Verminephrobacter eiseniae EF01-2: one gene and its partner. The protein of the gene in region 1 binds, or shares a complex with, the protein of each later gene. Links are inferred from orthologs where the notes say so. Each region holds a gene or a part of one and is shown in the gene's direction. Other genes may lie near its edges. The genes, in order: uvrA and mfd.

Evidence for each region.
Region 2: the proteins of uvrA (region 1) and mfd are in contact, whole or in part, in a crystal structure (PDB 4DFC), measured with the Escherichia coli proteins. The link is inferred for Verminephrobacter eiseniae EF01-2 from one-to-one orthologs.

What each region holds. Positions count from the first base shown.
Region 1 is NC_008786.1:315,184-324,593, reverse strand. Bases 3,665-7,246 are described here. They hold uvrA (excinuclease ABC subunit UvrA), read left to right. Parts: upstream 3,665-4,007; coding sequence 4,008-7,046; downstream 7,047-7,246. Other genes in these bases: VEIS_RS01415 (IS110 family RNA-guided transposase), read right to left, coding at 7,120-7,246; VEIS_RS01425 (LysR family transcriptional regulator), read left to right, coding at 3,665-3,865. Outside these bases: VEIS_RS01440 (branched-chain amino acid ABC transporter ATP-binding protein/permease), read left to right, coding at 1-508; VEIS_RS01435 (ABC transporter ATP-binding protein), read left to right, coding at 505-1,230; VEIS_RS01430 (GMC family oxidoreductase), read left to right, coding at 1,252-2,895; more of VEIS_RS01425, read left to right, coding at 2,957-3,664; more of VEIS_RS01415, read right to left, coding at 7,247-8,070; VEIS_RS01410 (VOC family protein), read left to right, coding at 8,301-9,209. UniProt on the Escherichia coli protein: The UvrABC repair system catalyzes the recognition and processing of DNA lesions. UvrA is an ATPase and a DNA-binding protein. A damage recognition complex composed of 2 UvrA and 2 UvrB subunits scans DNA for abnormalities.
Region 2 is NC_008786.1:4,800,303-4,810,186, reverse strand. What follows is about bases 2,909-6,964. They hold mfd (transcription-repair coupling factor), read left to right. Parts: upstream 2,909-3,290; coding sequence 3,291-6,764; downstream 6,765-6,964. Other genes in these bases: acnB (bifunctional aconitate hydratase 2/2-methylisocitrate dehydratase), read right to left, coding at 6,804-6,964; VEIS_RS21080 (IspD/TarI family cytidylyltransferase), read right to left, coding at 2,909-2,986. Outside these bases: osmolarity response regulator transcription factor OmpR, read left to right, coding at 1-72; VEIS_RS21090 (ATP-binding protein), read left to right, coding at 97-1,608; ispF (2-C-methyl-D-erythritol 2,4-cyclodiphosphate synthase), read right to left, coding at 1,569-2,120; more of VEIS_RS21080, read right to left, coding at 2,138-2,908; more of acnB, read right to left, coding at 6,965-9,395; VEIS_RS21065 (hypothetical protein), read right to left, coding at 9,462-9,884. UniProt on the Escherichia coli protein: Couples transcription and DNA repair by recognizing RNA polymerase (RNAP) stalled at DNA lesions. Mediates ATP-dependent release of RNAP and its truncated transcript from the DNA, and recruitment of nucleotide excision repair machinery to the damaged site.

The sequences.
Region 1 (9,410 bases):
CTTTGGCGCGCTGTCGGTGCTCGACAACGTGATGACTGGCCGGCACAGCCGGATGACGAACGGCTTTTGCGCATCGCTGCTGGGCCTGCCCGGCGCCAGGCGCCAAGAGCAGACCGCGCGGGCTCGGGCGCTTGCCATCTTGCAGTTCGTCGGCCTGGCGGCGCAGGCCGGGCTGCCCGCCGGCAGCCTGCCATACGGGCTGCAACGTCGCGTCGAACTGGCGCGGGCCATCGCTGGCGAGCCCGCCTTGCTGCTGCTCGACGAGCCGGCCGCCGGCCTGAACCCCCAGGAGACGGTCGAACTCGGCAAACTGCTCGTGAAGGTGCGCGCACTCGGCATCACGCTGCTGATGGTCGAGCACCACATGGACCTCGTCATGAGCATCTCGGACCATGTCATCGTGCTCGACTACGGCGTCAAGATCGCCGAAGGCCGCCCGCACGACATTCAGCGCAACCCCCGTGTGATCGAAGCCTACCTGGGCACCGAAGAAGAGAGTGCGGCATGAAGTCCGGCCCGCTGCTGCAGTTGGAGCGCGTCTCGGTGCGCTACGGCGCGATCGAGGCGCTGCGCGAGGTTTCCATCGAGGTCGGTGCCGGCGAAATCGTCACGATCATCGGCGCCAACGGCGCCGGCAAGAGCAGCCTGCTCAAGAGCATCGCCGGGCTGGAGCCGATCGCGTCGGGGCGCATCCTGATCGATGGCCGGGACATCGGCGCGATACCCGCCCACAAGCGCCTGCAATGCGGCGTAACGCTCGCGCCCGAAGGCCGTGGCATCTTTCCCGACCAGAGTGTGCTCGACAACCTGCTGCTCGGCGCGTACAGCCTGCAGGCCACGGCGGCCGAAATCAACGCCCTGGTCGGCCATGGTTTCGAGCTCTTCCCGCGCCTCGCGCAGCGCCAGGCGCAGTGGGCCGGAACGCTCTCCGGCGGGGAGCAGCAGATGCTGGCGCTGGCGCGCGCGCTGATGAGCAAGCCACGGCTGCTGCTGCTCGACGAGCCCTCGCTGGGCCTGGCGCCGCTGGTCATCCGCGACATCTTGCGCAGCATCCGCGTGCTGCGCGACGCGGGGCTGACCATCTTGCTGGTCGAGCAAATGGCGCACCAGGCGCTGGCGCTGGCCGACCGTGGCTATGTGCTCGAAACCGGCCGCATCACCCTCGAAGGCAGCGGCAGCGCGCTGCTGGCCAACCCCGGCATCCGGGCGTTCTATCTCGGCGCGCATTAGGCGCATACCCGTTCCGCTCCGATGTCTGCGCCGCCCCATGACACCCCGCCGCCCGGCGCCGAGCGGTTCGACTACGTCATCGTTGGCGCCGGCGCCGCAGGCGCCATCCTGGCCAACCGGCTTTGCGCCGACGGCAAGACCACGGTCTGCCTGCTCGAAGCAGGGCCGCCCGACTGGCACCCGTTCCTGCACATTCCGGCCGGCTTCATCAAGATGCTGTTCAACCCGGGCTTCACCTGGCCTTTTCAGACTGAAGCTACGGCATGGACCAACGGCCGGCGCATCCCGGTGCCGCAGGGGCGCACGCTCGGCGGCTCCAGCGCGATCAACGGCCTGGTTTACAACCGCGGCTTGGCGGCGGACTACGACCACTGGGCCAGCCTCGGCAACACCGGGTGGAGCTATGCCGAGGTGCTGCCTTATTTCAAGCGCACCGAGCGCCGCGCCGGCGGGGACGATGCCTATCGCGGGCGCAGCGGCGAACTGCCGGTGACCGACAACGACTGGACTCATCGGCTGTGCGAGGCTTTCATCGAAGGTGCCGTCAGTCTGGGCATTCCCAGGAACGCCGACTACAACGGGGCGACGCAGGCGGGCGTCGGCTACTTCCAGCGCACCATCGACCGCGGCTGGCGCATGAGCAGCGCCAGCGCCTTCTTGCGGCCGGTGCGCGGCCGCGCCAACCTGGTCATCCGCACCCTGGCGCAAGCGACGCGCATCCTGGTCGAGCAGCAGCGCTCGCGTGGCGTCGAGTACATCGTCAAAGGCCAGGCAGGGGCGCCCGGGCGGGTCGATGCGAACCGCGAGGTCATCGTCTGCTGCGGCGCGATCAACACCCCGAAGTTGCTGCAACTGTCGGGCATCGGCAATGCGCAACACCTGCAGGCGCTCGGTATCCCGGTGGTGCAGCATCTGCCGGGCGTCGGCGAGAACCTGAGCGACCACTATTCGGTGCGCCTCGTGGCGCGTGTGCGCGGCATCCGGACGATGAACGAATACGCAACCGGCCCGGCGCTCGCGCTGCAGATCGCGCGCTGGGCGCTCAAGCGCCCGAGCATCATGGCGCTGACGCCGTCGCTGGTGCACTACTTCTGGACCTCGCGCGCCGGACTGCACGCGCCGGACCTGCAGGGCGTGTTCGCCCCGGCCAGCTACCGCGAGGGCTATGTCGGCATGCTCGACAAATTCCCCGGCATCACCGCAGGCGTCTGGCAGCACCGGCCGCAAAGCCGTGGCCATGTGCGGCTCCAGTCGAGGGACGCGCGCGCGGACCCGCTCATCCAGCCGAACTACCTGGAACACGAGAACGACCGCCTGGTGCTGGTCGATGGCATTCGCCTGGCGCGCAGGCTGTTGCAGACAGGCGCGCTCAAACCCTATGTCGATAGCGAGACACTGCCTGGCCCCTGGCTGACGAGCGACGACGAACTGCTCGACTTCGCCAAACGCTACGGCGTCTCGTCCTACCACCTCAACGGCACCGCGCGCATGGGGCCGCGCTCGAACCCGATGGCGGTCGTCGATCCGCAATTGCGCGTGCATGGCGTGGCGCGCTTGCGCGTGGCCGATTCGGCGGTGATGCCGACGATCCCGAGCGCCAACATCTGTGCCGCGACGATGATGATCGGGGAATATGCTGCGGACCTTCTGCGGCGCCCGAACTGACCGGCACAGACAACACACACACAGGTAACACAATCCGGGCTTCACCCGCCCGTTTGCCGCCGTGAACCTGTATCGCATCGACTTGGTTTCCCTGTCGCTGTTTTGTGTCGTCGTCCGATCCGGCAGCATCAGCCAGGGAGCATCGCTGGCACGGATGTCGATCGGCGCAGCGAGCAAGCGCATCGTCGATCTGGAAAGCGCCGTCGGTGTGCCGCTGCTGGAGCGGCATTCGCGCGGCGTGAAACTGACGCTCGCCGGCCGGGCGCTGCAGCAGCATGCGCAGCGCATCCTCGGCGACATTGAGCAAATGGGCGCCGACCTTTCAGACTACGCGCGCGGCATCATCGGCGTGGTGCGCTTGTGGGCCAACACCTCGGCGACCACGCAGTTCCTGCCCCCCGATCTGGCGCGCTTCGTCCAGGCGAACAACGGCATCCGCATCGAACTGGAGGAACGCAACAGCAGCGAGATCGTGCACGCCGTGCTCGACGGCCGCGCCGACATCGGCATCTTTGCCGACCGCACGCCACTGCTGGGCATACAGACGCTCAACTACCGCCACGACCGGCTGGTGCTGGTGCTGCCCAAGCGGCACCCGCTGGCGGGCCGCAGGGCCATCGATTTCGAGCAGGCGCTGGAGTTCGAGTTCGTCAGCCTGTCGGCCGACACCTCGCTCGCACAGCGGCTGCAAGGCGTGGCCGAGACGCTGGGGCGGCGGATGCGGCTGCGCATTCGCGTGCGCAGCTTCGACGCGATGTGCCAGATGGTCGCGGCCGGACTCGGCGTCGCGGTGCTGCCCGCAACGGCGGTGCAGCCATACCTGCAATCGATGGGCTTGGAGCAAGTGGCGATCCAGGGCGACTGGGTGCACCGGCAACTGCTCATCGGCGCCAAGGATTTCAACGCCGTTGCCCGCCCGGTGCGCGTGCTCGTGGAGCATCTGCTGGCCAGCCCCCCGGCGCCCGGCTGAAGTTCCCGCCCCCGGCCTGTCCAATTCCCGCCCGATTCCGGCCCAATTGAAGGCTATGCCCCGGCGGCCCTCGCCTATCATGGCCGGCTTTTCTCCCTGGGCCTTCGCTGTGATTTCATCCCTCATCGTCCCTGATGACGATATGCGTCCTGCCGATGGCGTGCGCCCTGCCGATGGCGCCTACCTCGGGCACGCGCTGCGCGAGCAGCAGATCAGCATCCGGGGGGCGCGCACGCACAACCTCAAGAACATTGACCTGGACATCCCGCGCAACCAGTTGGTGGTGATCACCGGCCTGTCCGGCTCGGGCAAGTCCAGCCTGGCTTTCGACACCTTGTACGCCGAAGGCCAGCGGCGCTATGTGGAAAGCCTGTCGGCCTATGCGCGCCAGTTCCTGGGGCGGCTGGACAAGCCGGATGTCGATCTGATCGAGGGCCTGTCGCCCGCCATCGCCATCGAGCAAAAAGCCAGCAGCCACAACCCGCGCTCCACCGTGGGCACGGTCACCGAGATCCACGACTACCTGCGCCTGCTGTATGCCCGCACCGGGACGCCGTTTTGCCCCGACCATGGCCTGCCGCTGGCGGCGCAGACCGTCAGCCAAATGGTCGACGCCGTGCTGGCCCTGCCCGAGGACACGCGGCTGATGGTGCTGGCCCCGCTGGCGCGCGAGAAAAAGGGCGAGTTCACCGAACTGCTGGCACAGATGCAGGCGCTGGGCTATGTCCGCTTGCGCGTCGATGGGCAGATTTACGAATACGACGACCTGCCGGCGCTGAAAAAGACCGAAAAGCACAGCATCGACGTGGTGATCGACCGCCTGAAAGTGCGCTCCGGAATACAACAACGGCTGGCCGAAAGCCTGGAAGCCGCGCTGCGCGTGGGCGGCGCCGACGGCAACGGACGGGTGCTGGCGCTGGAGATGGATTCGGGCCGGGAGCATCTGTTCAGCGCCCAATTCGCCTGCCCCCTGTGCAACTACGCGCTGGCCGAACTGGAGCCGCGCCTGTTTTCCTTCAACTCCCCGCTGGGCGCCTGCCCGGCCTGCGACGGCATCGGCCAGCGCGAGGAGTTCGACCCGGCGCGGGTGGTGGCTTTCCCTGCGCTCAGCCTGGCCGGCGGCGCCATCAGGGGCTGGGACCGGCGCAACGCTTACTACTTTGCGCTGCTCGAAAGCCTGGCCAGGCATTACGGCTTCGACCTGCAAGCGCCGTTCGAGTCACTGCCGGCCCGGGTGCAGCAGGCCGTGCTGCACGGCTCGGGCCAAGAGCAGATCGCTTTCGACTACATCCTGGACAACGGCCCCGGCAAGGGCGAGACCATCGTCAAAGAGCATGCTTTCGAAGGCATACTGCCGAACATGGCGCGGCGCTACCGCGAGACCGATTCGACGCTGGTGCGCGAAGACCTGGCGCGCTACCGCAGCACCCAGCCCTGCCCCGAATGCCACGGCCTGCGCCTGCGCCGCGAGGCGCGCCATGTCAAGGTCGGCGAGGGTGCGCAGGCCCGTGCCATTCATGACATCAGCCACACCACGCTCAGCGACGCGCAGGCCTGGTTCAAAGCCTTGCGCCTGACCGGCGCCAAGGCCGAAATCGCCGACAAGGTGGTGCGCGAGATCGCCACGCGGCTGCAGTTCCTCAACGATGTGGGCCTGGGCTATCTGAGCCTGGACCGCAGCGCCGAGACACTCTCCGGTGGCGAGGCCCAGCGCATCCGCCTGGCCTCGCAGATCGGCTCGGGCCTGACGGGCGTGATGTATGTGCTCGACGAGCCGAGCATCGGCCTGCACCAGCGCGACAACGCGCGGTTGATTGCCACGCTGCAGCACCTGCGCGACATCGGCAACAGCGTGATCGTGGTCGAGCATGACCAGGACATGATGCGCGCCGCAGACCAGATCATCGACATGGGCCCGGGCGCCGGCGTGCATGGTGGCCGGGTGGTGGCACAAGGCAGCTACGACGCGATATGCCGCCACGCCGAGTCGCTGACCGGCCGCTACCTGGCCGGCAGCCTGTCGATCGCAGTGCCCGGGCGGCGCACGCCCTGGCGGCCGGCGCTGGCGCTGGCGCCGGCACCAGTGGTCGGCAAAGGCCGGCCGCGCTTTCCCGAGACAGCGGCCGGCCAGCGCCGCGCCGAACGCATGGCCGGGCACCATGCCCGCCAGGGCGCGGTGCAAGCACTGCGCGTGATCGGCGCCAGCGGCAACAACCTGCGGCAGGTGAGCGTGGACTTCCCCGTCGGCCTGCTCACCTGCGTGACCGGTGTCTCAGGCTCGGGCAAGAGCACGCTGGTCAACGACACGCTGTACGCCGCCGTGGCACGCCAGATCTACCGCGCGCACGACGAGCCGGCGCCGCATGAGGAGATCGTCGGCATCGAGTATTTCGACAAGGTGATCAACGTCGACCAAAGCCCCATCGGGCGCACGCCGCGCAGCAACCCGGCCACCTACACCGGCCTGTTCACGCCGATCCGCGAACTGATGGCCGAGGTCAACGCCGCCCGGGAACGCGGCTACGGCCCCGGGCGCTTCAGCTTCAACGTGGCCGGCGGCCGCTGCGAGGCCTGCCAGGGCGACGGCGTGGTGAAAGTGGAGATGCATTTCTTGCCCGATGTCTACGTGCCTTGCGACATCTGCAACGGCCAGCGCTACAACCGCGAGACGCTGCAAGTGCTGTGGAAGGGCAAGAACATCGCGCAGATACTGGAACTGACGGTGGAAGACGCGCATGCCTTCTTCAAAGACCAGCCGGCCATCGCGCGCAAGCTGCAAACGCTGCTGGATGTGGGCCTGTCCTACATCCGCCTGGGCCAGGCTGCCACCACGCTGTCGGGCGGCGAGGCGCAGCGCGTGAAACTGGCGCAAGAACTGAGCAAGCGCGACACCGGCCGCACCCTCTACATCCTCGACGAGCCTACCACCGGCCTGCACTTTGCCGACATCGCGCTGCTGCTCAAGGTGCTGCACCAGTTGCGTGACGCGGGCAACACCATCGTCATCATCGAGCACAACCTGGACGTGATCAAAACCGCCGACTGGCTCATCGACATGGGCCCCGAAGGCGGCGCCGGAGGCGGCACCGTGGTCGGCGTGGGCCGGCCCGAGGACCTGGCGGCCAACCCGGCCAGCCATACGGGGCAGCATCTGGCGCAGTGTCTGCGCGCTGCACCCTGATTCCATTGCTGAATCGCTCGTGAATGCGAAGGCGGAGTGCAGAAGAAACCAGCAACCATCTTGAATGACTAAGTCAAACCGCTTCAGCAAGTTCGTTGCGCCAAGGCGACTTGGTGCGAGCGATGGCGTTCAAGATGACCAACAACTTGTGCATGCAGGCGACCAGAGCGACCTTTTTGGGCTTACCGGCGGCCAGCAGCCTTGCATAGAAGGCTTTGAGCACGGGATTGAAGCGCGTGCCTACCAAGGCGGCCACGAACAGCACGCGGCGCACGTCGGCGCGACCACCGAAGATGTGGCGCTGCCCACGCAGCGTGCCCGAGTCCCGATTGATGGGGGCCAAGCCCACCAGCGAGGTGATCTGCTTGCGATTGAGCTGGCCCAACTCGGGCAGTTGCGCCAGCAGCGTGCTGGCCGTGGTGGGACCCACGCCCTTGACCGAGGTCAGCAAGGCCGCCAGATCGGCGTGGTGTGCCAGGACATGCTCCTTGAGCTGCCCGTCCAGGTCGTTGAGTTGCTCGGCAATGGTAGCCATGATCCGCAGGATGCTGGGCTTGGCCTTGGGATGTGCCAGGGCCAGTCGCTGGCGTTCGGCCACCAGCATGGCCACGAGTTGGCGGCGGCGCACCACCAGGGCGGTCAACTCGCGCTGCTGCTCGTCGGCCAGCATGCGCGGCTCGTGACCCTGGGCGTCCAGCAAGGCTGCAAAGCCGCGCAGCGCCTGCGCATCGATGCGATCGGTCTTGGCCAGTTTGCCCATGCAGCGGGCAAAGTCGCGTGCTTGGCGCGGATTGATCACCGACACACGCAAGCCTGCCGCGGACAAGGCAAGCGCCAGGTCCTGCTCGTAGCCGCCAGTGGCCTCCAGCAGCACCAGGCGCGGCGACAGCGGCGCCAGCAGTTGGCACAACTGGGCATGCCCGGCCTCATCGTTGCCAAGACTGAAGGTCTGTGCTTGACCAGTGGTGGCCACCTCGAAGGTGCGCTTGGCCACGTCGATACCTACATAAACGGGTTCACTCATACAAGTCCTGTGGCTCCCAGCCTTATGAATACGAAATGTGTTCGGTCAACCATTCGGGATGCGGCAGAACAAACAGACCACCACCGTGCGCCCTGGGCTGAAATTCGAGCTCGGGCTCGCAGGAGACACAGGCTGCACGGTGGTGAGTCAACCAGTTCAGCAATCAAGGCTGGCAACCACGCCTTGACCACTGAAGTTTGAATGATCTGAAAGATATAAGGAGACAGACCATGAGAAAGCACCTGCAGGGCGTCGATCACGCTGTCATCGCCGTCGCTGACCTCGACCGCGCCCAGGCCGATTTCGAACACCTCGGTTTCACACTGACGCCACGCGGCCGCCATACGAAGGGCTCGGAGAATCATTGCGCGATGTTCCCCGACGACTATTTCGAGCTTCTGGCGGTCCCGGTCGATCACCCCGCAACCCGCTATTACAGCGACTTCCTGCGCCAGGGCGACGGTCTGGCGGCGGTGGCACTGAAAACCGACGACGCGGCCGCCTTTCACGCCGAAATGAACGAGGCCGGAATCGGTTGCGAGGCGCCGGTCGATTTCTCGCGCCCGGTCGTCTTGCCGGAAGGTGTGCGCGATGCGGCTTTCCGCATCGCGCAGGTCGACGTCGCCGAAACGCCAGGCGGGCGCCTTTTCGTTTGCCAGCACTTCACGCGCGATGTCGTCTGGCGTCCGCAATACCTGCGCCATGCCAACGGGGCCATCGGACTTCAGTCGATCAGCATCGCCTCCGACCAAGCACGGTTTGCCGCAGTGTGCGGCGCCTACGAACGATTTTTTGACCTGGCCGGACAGCGCTGCGCCAACCTCCCGACATGCCTGATGGCCACCGGAAATACGAATACGCCCATCCGGATACTGGCGCCGTCCGCTCTTGCCGCGACCTATCCGTGCGCGCGGGCGCCAGCGCGTCGCCTGCCCTGTTTCGCCGCACTGCATTTTCGCGTGACGGCCATTGGCCCGACGCAGCAGTTTTTCGATCAGACCGGCATCGCCTACACGGCGCAGCCCGACGGATCGCTCGCCGTAGACGCGCCCGTCAGCCACGGCCTGATCATCGTCTTTACCCCCGGTCCCGCGATTGAAACGGGCCATCATGCCAACGCCATTGCTGGTCTACGGTGATTCGCGCGCAGCCTTTGTGCAGCAAATGACCACGCACCAAGCCATGTGGATGGCCCAGGCCCGAGGACCCAGGCCGCCGGTTTGCGGCTTGTGAGACCAACGCGCGGACATTTGCAATCCGGGTTCCGGCGCCGAAGGCTCTTGGGGCATACGGCACCCTGGCGCAGGCAGTCGGGTTCCGGGCGGTTCAAGCCTGCGGGC
Region 2 (9,884 bases), 4.5 Mb from region 1 along the record:
GCCGCCGCGCCGCGCTATATACAGACCGTGTGGGGTGTGGGCTACGTGTTCGTGCCGGACGGAACCAATTGATCGCGCATGCCCATGCACATGGACATGCACATGGACATACACATGGGCAAAGGCTGGTGGGTGCCGCTGACGGCCCTGCGCCGGGCGCGCGAGCAATGCACGCGCCTGGGCAAGAGCCTTTTTTGGCGCACCTTCTTCCTGCTGGCCGTGCTGCTGGTGGGCAGCATCCTGGCCTGGTTGCAGACGCTGCGCGCGCTGGAGTTCGAGCCGCGCACGCTGCAAACCGCGCAGCAGATCGCTTCGCTGGTCAACCTGAGTCGGGCGGCGCTGGTGCATGCGGACGCGATAACGCGCGTGTCGCTGATGAAAACCATGGTCGACCAAGAGAGCGTGCGCATCCTGCCGCGCGAGCCCAGGGACAAATATGCGCTGCTCGACCCGACAGCGCTGGGCCATCGCCTGACCGAGGAACTGACGCAGCGCCTCGGGCCTGACACCATCGTCGCCCAGAGCGTCAACGGCGAAGACGGGCTGTGGGTCGGATTCGACATCAATGGCGCCCCCAACTGGCTGCTGATGGAGCGCTCGCGCTTCAGTCCGACCGATGGCGGCACCTGGCTGGTCTGGCTGATCATGGCGACAGCACTGTCGCTGACCGGGGCCGCCGCGATTGCGCGGCTGGTCAACCGGCCGCTGAAACAACTGTCATACGCCGCCAACCGGGTCAAGGACGGCGACTTTGCCGCCAGCCATCTGGACGAAGAAGTGGCGGCCAGCGAGATCCGCGAGGTCAACATCGGCTTCAACCGCATGGCCCAAAAGCTGGCCAAACTCGAACAAGACCGGGCCGTGATGCTGGCCGGCATTTCGCACGACCTGCGCACGCCGCTGGCGCGGCTGCGGCTGGAAACCGAAATGAGCGTCGCCGACGAGGTGGCGCGCGAGCATATGGTGGCCGACATCGTGCAGCTCGACGCCACCATCGACAAATTCCTGGACTACGCCCGGCCCGACCATGTGACGCTGGAGCCGATCAACCTGCATGCCGTGGTGTCATCGTGCGTCTACGCCGTGCAGGAGCACCACGAGTTGCAAATCACGCTGTCGGTGCCCGAAGACCTGAACGTGCTGGTCGACGAAGTGGAACTCGCGCGCGTGATCTCCAACCTGCTGGAGAACGCCAGGCGCTATGGCAAGACGCCAGACACCGGCATCGCCAGCGTGGACATCGAGGCCAAAAGCAGCGAGGACCAGGTGCTGGTCAAACTGCGCGACCATGGCGCAGGGGTGCCGCCCGAGCAACTGTCTTACCTGATCAAGCCGTTCTTTCGCGGCGACATGGCGCGCACATCGGCCACCGGCGCGGGCCTGGGGCTATCGATCGTCGACAAGACCATGCAGCGCATGGGCGGCGTTCTGTCGTTGACCAATGCCAACGACAGCGCCGGCGGCCTGGTGGTCCTTTTGCGATTGCAGCGCGCCATCGTGCCGCCCAAGGCGACGGGCCTCAAGCAGCGCCTGCTGCGGCCTGCGATCAAGCGCCAACTGCCGCCGCTTCAGGCGCCCGAGCCCGACCAGGCGCTCGACACGCGCTGAGCCGCCGGCCCGATTGCGCCGGCCCCCGGCGTGGCGCAGATCAGTGCCACGGCCCGCGCCTCGATCGCCAGATTCTGCCCCACCGGCCCCAAGCCCTCGGCCGTCTTGGCCTTCACGTTGACCTGGCCCTGATCCACGCCCAGCGCGCGGGCGATGGCCAGGCGCATCGCCGGAATATGCGCCGCCAGGCGCGGCGCCTGCGCCACCACGGTGCTGTCGATGTTGCCGATCTCGTAGCCGGCAGCGCGCACGCGCCGCGCCGCCTCGGCCAGCAGCAGGCGCGAATCCGCAGCCCGAAACGCGGCATCGGTGTCGGGGAAATGGCGGCCGATATCGCCCAACGCGGCGGCGCCCAGCAGCGCATCGGTGATCGCATGCAGCAGCACATCGGCATCCGAGTGGCCGAGCAACCCCAACCCCATCGGGTGCTCCAACTCCACGCCGCCGATGACCAACCTGCGGCCGGGCACCAGGGCGTGCACATCCCAACCTTCGCCGATTCTGAGATTCATCATCTGCTCCCGTGTCGTCATCGCACGAGCGACTCTGCCCGCTGCCCGCCCGGCACGCGCTGTGCCAGCACCGCCGCCGCCAGCGCGAAGTCATCGGGATAAGTCACCTTGAAGTTCTGCGCCCCGCCGGGCACCAGGCGCGGCCGCAGGCCCTGCGCCTCCATCGCGCTGGCCTCGTCGGTAATGTCGCCGCCCGCTTGCTCGATGGCCGCCAGCAGCGGGCCGATGCGAAACATCTGCGGCGTCTGCGCCAGCCATTTGTCGCTGCGCTCGAGCGTGCCGGCCACGCGCAGGCCGCCCGGGCCGTCGCTGGCGGCCTTCAGGGTATCGGTCAGCCGCAGCGCCAGCAAGCCGCCGACGCTGTCGTTGGCGCATTGCTCCATCAGCGCCTCGATCTGCCCGGAGGTCACCAGACAGCGCGCGGCATCGTGCACCAGCACCCAGTCATCGGGCTGCGCGCCGCGCGCGAGCAAGGCCCGCAGACCGCCCAGCACCGTGTCGGCACGCCGGGGGCCGCCGCATGGCACGACAAAGAAAGCCGGCTGCGCATGCTGCGCCAGAAAATGATCCCCGGGCGCCACCGCCACCAGCGTGCCCAGCAGCCGACCCACCCCGGCAAAAGCGGCCAGCGTGTGCAGCACCATCGGGCGCCCGGCGAGCAACTGGTACTGCTTGGGCAGCGCAGGCGCGAGGGCAGGGCAGGGGGCCGACACGGGGCAGGAACTGGCAGCGCCGCCCGCCGCCGCAGCCCGCGTGCCCACCCCGGCGCAGGGCAGCAGCGCCCAAAAGCGCGCCGGGGCAGACCGGGATGGAGACGGCGGCAAAGAAGGGGCGAGCGGGGAAGATGACGGCAAGGGATCGGTCATCGGGCCATTGTAAGAAGCGCAAGACGCGCAAAAAGCACGGCCCCCGGGCCGGCGCTGCCAGCCTTGGCCCGCCCGGCAGGGGTTTGAACGGGGGCCTGGCACGCTCCATCCGCTTTCTGTCGCACATGGTGTCATGCATGGCGCTCTGCCGCAGGCCGTGGTTTGCCGTGGCGTGCCATGGCGGTGCGGGCAGCGGGCGGCCAAGCGCCCTGGCGGCGGAATTTAAAATGGCCGCTGCTTGCCCATCTGGCCCGTGCGCGCTCCGCGTCCCGGGGGGTGCGGCGAGTTCGACACCAGCGTCTGCATGGAACTGCCCACACTCTCCCCCGGAAAACGATTCACCCTGGCCCGCCCTGCGGGCAGCGCCGATTCCCTGCTGCTGGCCCGCCTGGCCGAACGCGAACGCGCCGCCGGGCGCGCCACGGCCATCGTGGTGGCCGACGCCAGCGACGCGCAGCGCCTGATCGACGAGTTCGCGTTTTTTGCCCCGGCCCTGCGCTGCGCGCTGTTTCCCGACTGGGAAACGCTGCCCTATGACAGTTTCTCGCCGCACCAGGACCTGATCAGCGAGCGGCTGGCGACGCTGTGGCGCATCCGGCAGGGCCAGGCCGATGTGGTGCTGGTGCCGGCCACCACGGCGCTGTACCGGCTGGCGCCGCCGGCGTTTCTGGCCGGCTATACCTTTCACTTTGCGCTCGGGCAAAAGCTCGATGCGGCCCAATTCAAGGCCCAGCTCACGCTGGCCGGCTACAGCCATGTATCGCAGGTGGTCAGCCCCGGCGAGTACGCAGTGCGCGGCGGGCTGATCGACCTGTTCCCGATGGGCGCGAGCGTGCCGTACCGGGTGGACCTGTTCGACGACGAGATCGACTCGATCCGCAGCTTCGACCCCGACAACCAGCGCAGCCTGCACCCGGTGCCCGAAGTGCGCCTGCTGCCCGGGCGCGAGTTTCCGATGGACGAGGCCGCGCGCGCCAAGTTCAGAAGCCGCTGGCGCGAACTGATCGAGGGCGACCCGACCAAGAGCCGCATCTACAAGGACATGGGCAACGGCGTGGCCACGGCCGGTATCGAGTATTACCTGCCGTTGTTCTTTGACGACACCGCCAGCATGTTCGACTACCTGGGCAGCGCCGCCATCGTGGTGCTGCATGGCGACCTGGAGCCGGTTTTCCAGCGCTTCTGGCAAGACACCAAAGAGCGCTTTCGCCTGACCAGCGCCGACCCTGAACGCCCCGCGCTGCCGCCCGAGGCGCTGTTTTTGTCGATCGAGCAGTTCTACACCCGGGCCAATGCGTATGCGCAGTTGTCGCTGCGCCCGGGCGCGCCGGAGCAGGCCGGGGACGGGGCTTTTTGCCGCTTGGGCGATTTGTCCGTGCTGCGCGCCGCCGATGACCCGCTGGCCCGCTTGCAGGCCCATATCCGCAGCACGCCGCGCCGCGTGCTGCTGCTGGCCGAAAGCGCTGGCCGGCGCGAGAGCCTGCTCGATTTTCTGCGCGCCGCGCAGATCGACCCGCCGGTGTTCGACTCGCTGGCCGCGTTCCAGGGCGCCGCCGGCGCGCCGCTGGGCATTGCCACGGCAGCGCTGAGCGTGGGCTTTGGCGCCATCGCCGAGGGCATCGATTTCGTCACCGAAACCGAGCTGTTCGCCGCCGGCCCGAGCACGCGCCGGCGCAAAAAGCAAGAGCAGGTCAGCGATGTCGAGGCGCTGATCAAAGACCTGGCGGAACTGAACCTTGGCGACCCGGTGGTGCACAGCGCGCATGGCATTGGCCGCTACCGGGGGCTGGTCCATATGGACCTGGGCCAGCCGAACCCCGACGGCACACCGGCGCTGCAGGAGTTCTTGCACCTGGAATACGCCGACCAGGCCGTGCTGTACGTGCCCGTGAGCCAGTTGCAGCAGATCAGCCGCTACACCGGCGTAGGCGCCGACGAGGCCCCGCTGCACAAGCTCGGCAGCGGCCAGTGGGAAAAGGCCAGGCGCAAGGCCGCCGAGCAGGTGCGCGACAGCGCCGCCGAACTGCTCGACATCTACGCGCGCCGTGCCGCGCGCGAGGGCCATGCGTTTCGCCTGGCAACGCAGGACTACGAGGCTTTTGCCGACGAATTCGGTTTCGAGGAAACCGCCGACCAGCGCGCCGCGATCGAGGCCGTGATCCAGGACATGGTCTCGCCGCGCCCGATGGACCGCCTGGTCTGCGGCGATGTCGGCTTCGGCAAAACCGAGGTGGCGCTGCGCGCGGCCTTCGTGGCGGTCAGCGGCGGCCGGCAGGTGGCGTTCCTGGCGCCGACCACGCTGCTGGCCGAGCAGCATTACCAGACCCTGCTCGACCGCTTTGGCCCATGGCCGGTGAAGGTGGCCGAGGTCTCGCGCTTTCGCTCGGGCAAGGAGGTCGCGGCCAGCCTGGCGGGCATTGGCGACGGCACGGTGGACATCGTGGTCGGCACGCACAAGCTGCTGTCCGGCGCGATCCGGTTCCACGACCTGGGCCTGTTGATCATCGACGAGGAGCACCGCTTTGGCGTGCGCCACAAGGAGCAGATGAAGCAGTTGCGCGCCGAGGTCGACGTGCTCACCCTCACCGCCACGCCGATCCCGCGCACGCTGGGCATGGCGCTCGAAGGACTGCGCGACCTGAGCGTGATCGCCACCGCGCCGCAGCGGCGCCTGGCCATCAAGACCTTCGTGCGCAACGAAGGCACGGGCGTGATCCGCGAGGCCGTGCTGCGCGAGCTCAAGCGCGGCGGGCAGGTGTACTTCCTGCACAACGAGGTCGAGACCATAGAACACCGGCGCCAAAGGCTCGAAGAAATACTGCCCGAGGCGCGCATCGCCGTGGCCCATGGCCAGATGCCCGAGCGCGCGCTCGAGCGCGTGATGCGCGACTTCGTGGCCCAGCGCTACAACCTGCTGCTGTGCTCGACCATCATCGAGACCGGCATCGATGTGCCCACGGCCAACACCATCCTGATGAGCCGGGCCGACAAGTTCGGCCTGGCGCAGTTGCACCAGTTGCGCGGGCGCGTGGGCCGCAGCCACCACCAGGCCTACGCCTACCTGATGGTGCCCGACACCGAGGGCCTGACCAGGCAGGCGGCCCAGCGGCTCGACGCGATACAGCAGATGGAGGAATTGGGCAGCGGCTTTTACCTGGCGCTGCACGACCTGGAGATCCGTGGCGCGGGCCAGGTGCTGGGCGAAAACCAGAGCGGCAACATGCTGGAGGTGGGCTTTCAGTTGTACAACGAAATGCTGGCCGAAGCCGTCAAGGCGCTGCGGGCCGGCAAGGAGCCCGACCTGCTCGGCCCGTTGAGCGCGACCACCGACATCAACCTGCACGCCCCGGCATTGCTGCCCGAGCACTACTGCGGCGACGTGCAACTGCGCCTGTCGTTCTACAAGAAACTGGCCAGCGCGAAGACGCCCGAGCAGATCGACGGCCTGCTCGAAGAACTCGTCGACCGCTTCGGCAAACTGCCGCCGCAGGCGCAAACGCTGATCGACGTGCACCGCCTGCGCGTGCTCAGCCGGCCCTATGGCGTGGTGAAGGTGGATGCGGCGCCGGGCGTGATCCACATCACCTTCCGCCCCCAGCCCCCGGTGGACAGCCTGCGCATCATCGAACTGATCCGCAAGAACGCGCACATCAAACTGGTGGGCAACGAAAAGCTGCGCATCGAGCGCGCCACCGCGCAGCCCGCAGAACGCGCCCGGCTGGTGCGCGAGGTGCTGCGCCAGTTCGGCGCGCCGCTCGCCGAGGTCGCGCCGCCGTGAGGTGGCCCATGTGGCCCATATGGCCAACGGCGTTGCGGCCTAGGCCGCAACGCCGTTGGCCGCGCTGGCGTATTCCTCGATCTGGTCGAAGTTCAGATAGCGGTAGGTGTCGGCCGCATCCTGGGCGATGATGCCCATGGCCTGCTGGTACTCGGCCAGCGTCGGCAGCCGGCCCAGCTTGGACGCCACCGCAGCCAGTTCCGCCGAGGCCAGGAACACCTGGGTGTTCTTGCCCAGGCGGTTCGGGAAGTTGCGCGTGGAGGTCGAGACCACAGTGGCGCCTTCCCGAACCTGGGCCTGATTGCCCATGCACAGCGAGCAGCCGGGCATTTCGGTGCGGGCGCCGGCGGCGCCGAAGCTCGCATAGTGGCCTTCCTTGATCAACTCGCTCTGGTCCATCCGGGTCGGCGGCGCCACCCACAGCTTGACGGGAATGTCGCGGCTGCCGCCGAGCAGCTTCGCGGCGGCACGGAAATGGCCGATATTGGTCATGCAGGAACCGATGAACGCCTCATCGATCTTCGTGCCGGCCACCTCGGACAGGGTCTTGGCGTCGTCCGGGTCGTTCGGGCAGCACAAGACAGGCTCCTCGATGTCGGCCAGATCGATGTCGATCACGGCCGCGTATTCGGCGTCCCGGTCGGCTTGGAGCAACTTGGGCTGGTCCAGCCAGGCCTGAACCTTGTCGATGCGCCGTTGCAGCGTGCGGGCGTCGGCATAACCGTCGGCAATCATGCGCTTCATCAGCACCAGGTTGCTGCGCAGATACTCTTGGACCGGGGCCGGGTTCAGCGCAATCGTGCAGCCTGCGGCAGAGCGCTCTGCCGACGCATCCGACAGCTCGAAAGCCTGCTCGACCTTCAAGTCCGGCAGACCCTCGATTTCCAGAATGCGGCCCGAGAAGATGTTCTTCTTGCCGGCCTTGGCCACGGTCAGCAGACCGGCGCGGATCGCGTACAGCGCAATCGCGTGCACCAGGTCGCGCAGCGTCACGCCCGGCTGCATCCGGCCTTTGAAGCGCACCAGCACCGATTCGGGCATGTCCAGCGGCATCACGCCGGTGGCCGCGCCGAAGGCCACCAGGCCCGAGCCTGCGGGGAATGAAATGCCGATCGGAAAGCGCGTGTGCGAGTCGGCGCCGGTGCCCACGGTGTCGGGCAGCAACAAGCGGTTGAGCCAACTGTGGATCACGCCGTCGCCGGGGCGCAGCGCCACGCCGCCACGGTGGCTGATGAAGGCCGGCAGTTCGCGGTGCGTCTTCACGTCCACCGGCTTGGGGTAAGCGGCGGTGTGGCAAAACGACTGCATCACCAGATCGGCCGAAAAACCCAGGCAGGCCAGGTCTTTCAACTCATCGCGGGTCATCGGGCCGGTGGTGTCTTGCGAGCCTACGGTCGTCATCCGGGGCTCGCAGTAGGTGCCGGGGCGCACGCCCTGGCCTTCGGGCAGGCCGACGGCGCGGCCGACCATCTTTTGCGCCAGCGTGAAACCGGCCTGGGTGGCCACCGGGGCGGCCGGCAGACGAAAGCAGGTGGCGGCCGCCAGGCCCAGGAATTCGCGCGCCTTGGCGGTCAGCGAGCGGCCAATGATCAGGTTGATGCGGCCGCCGGCGCGTACTTCGTCCAACAGCACCTGGCTCTTGAGCCGGAACTCGGCCACGGTCTGGCCACCGCGCAGGATCAGTCCCTCGTAGGGCAGGATGTCGAGCACATCGCCCATTTCCAGCCGCGACACATCGACCTCGATCGGCAGCGCGCCGGAATCTTCCTGGGTGTTGAAAAAGATCGGCGCGATCTTGCCGCCCAAAGTCACCCCGCCAAAGCGCTTGTTCGGCACGAACGGAATGTCCTGGCCCGTGGCCCAGATCAGACTGTTGGAGGCGGACTTGCGGCTCGACCCCGTGCCCACCACATCGCCCACATAGGCCACCAGATGGCCCCGGCTCTTGAGGTCTGCAATGAACTGCATCGGGCCGCGCTGGCCGTCTTTTTCGGGCGTGAAGGCCGCGCCCTCGCGGCGGTTCTTGAGCATCGCCAGCGCGTGCAGCGGAATGTCCGGGCGGCTCCAGGCGTCAGGCGCCGGCGACAGGTCATCGGTATTGGTCTCGCCGGGCACCTTGAACACGGTGACGGTGATCTTTTGGGCGACCTCGGGCCGGCAGGTGAACCACTGGGCATCGGCCCAGCCGTGCATCACCTCCAGCGCCTTGGCGTGGCCGGCCCGGGCCTTGGCCGCGACATCGTTGAAGAAGTCGAACATCAGCAGGGTTTTCTTCAGGCCCTCGGCGGCCACGTCAGCCACTGGCGCGTCATCGAGCAACTCGATCAACGGCTGCACGTTGTAGCCGCCGACCATGGTGCCCAACAACTCGGTCGCCCGGGCCTTGGAGATCGACTCGACCGCCAACTCGCCATGCGCGACCGCAGCCAGAAAACTGGCCTTGACCTTGGCCGCGTCGTCCACCCCCGGCGGCACGCGCCGGGCCAGCAGATCGAGCAAGAAAGCGGCTTCGCCAGCCGGCGGATTCCGGATCAGATCGACCAATGCGGCAACCTGCCCGGCATTCAGGGGCAGCGGGGGAATGCCCAGGGCAGCGCGCTCGGCGGCATGGTCTCTGTAGGCTTGCAACATCTTTTTTCTCCAGTGAGGGGAGTCATTCGAATCGGGGGGAGGGGGCGCGCCGCGTGGCTTGCCGGGTCACTGGGGGGCCACTTGGGCGTCAGTCGGGTATTCCGTGGGTGCCGCCCGGGGCGCCACCGGGGGCGCAGGCAGCGGCTCCAGAAGGCTCGGCGGCGGGTTCTTGCCGAAGGCCTCGGCCGCCAGCATCTGCGCCGGGCTCATGCACGCATCGGCCAGGCGCCGGCCCAGCCGCTGGCTCATCAGCATCGACTTGTTCGCAATTTGCAGCCAGACGGCGCCGCCCTTGGTGTCCTCCAGCCGCGCCGTGCCGGTGGACGTGAGCACCGGCGCCATGTGGTACTTGAAGCCCTTGCCCTGCACATGAAAGTAACCGGGCGTGGCAGGATCGGCCGTGACCGTCACGAAAGCGCCCAACTCGCAAGGCATGCGGCCCACATGCACATGCTCGGCGATGGCCAATTCGGCCGCCGAGAGCGTGGC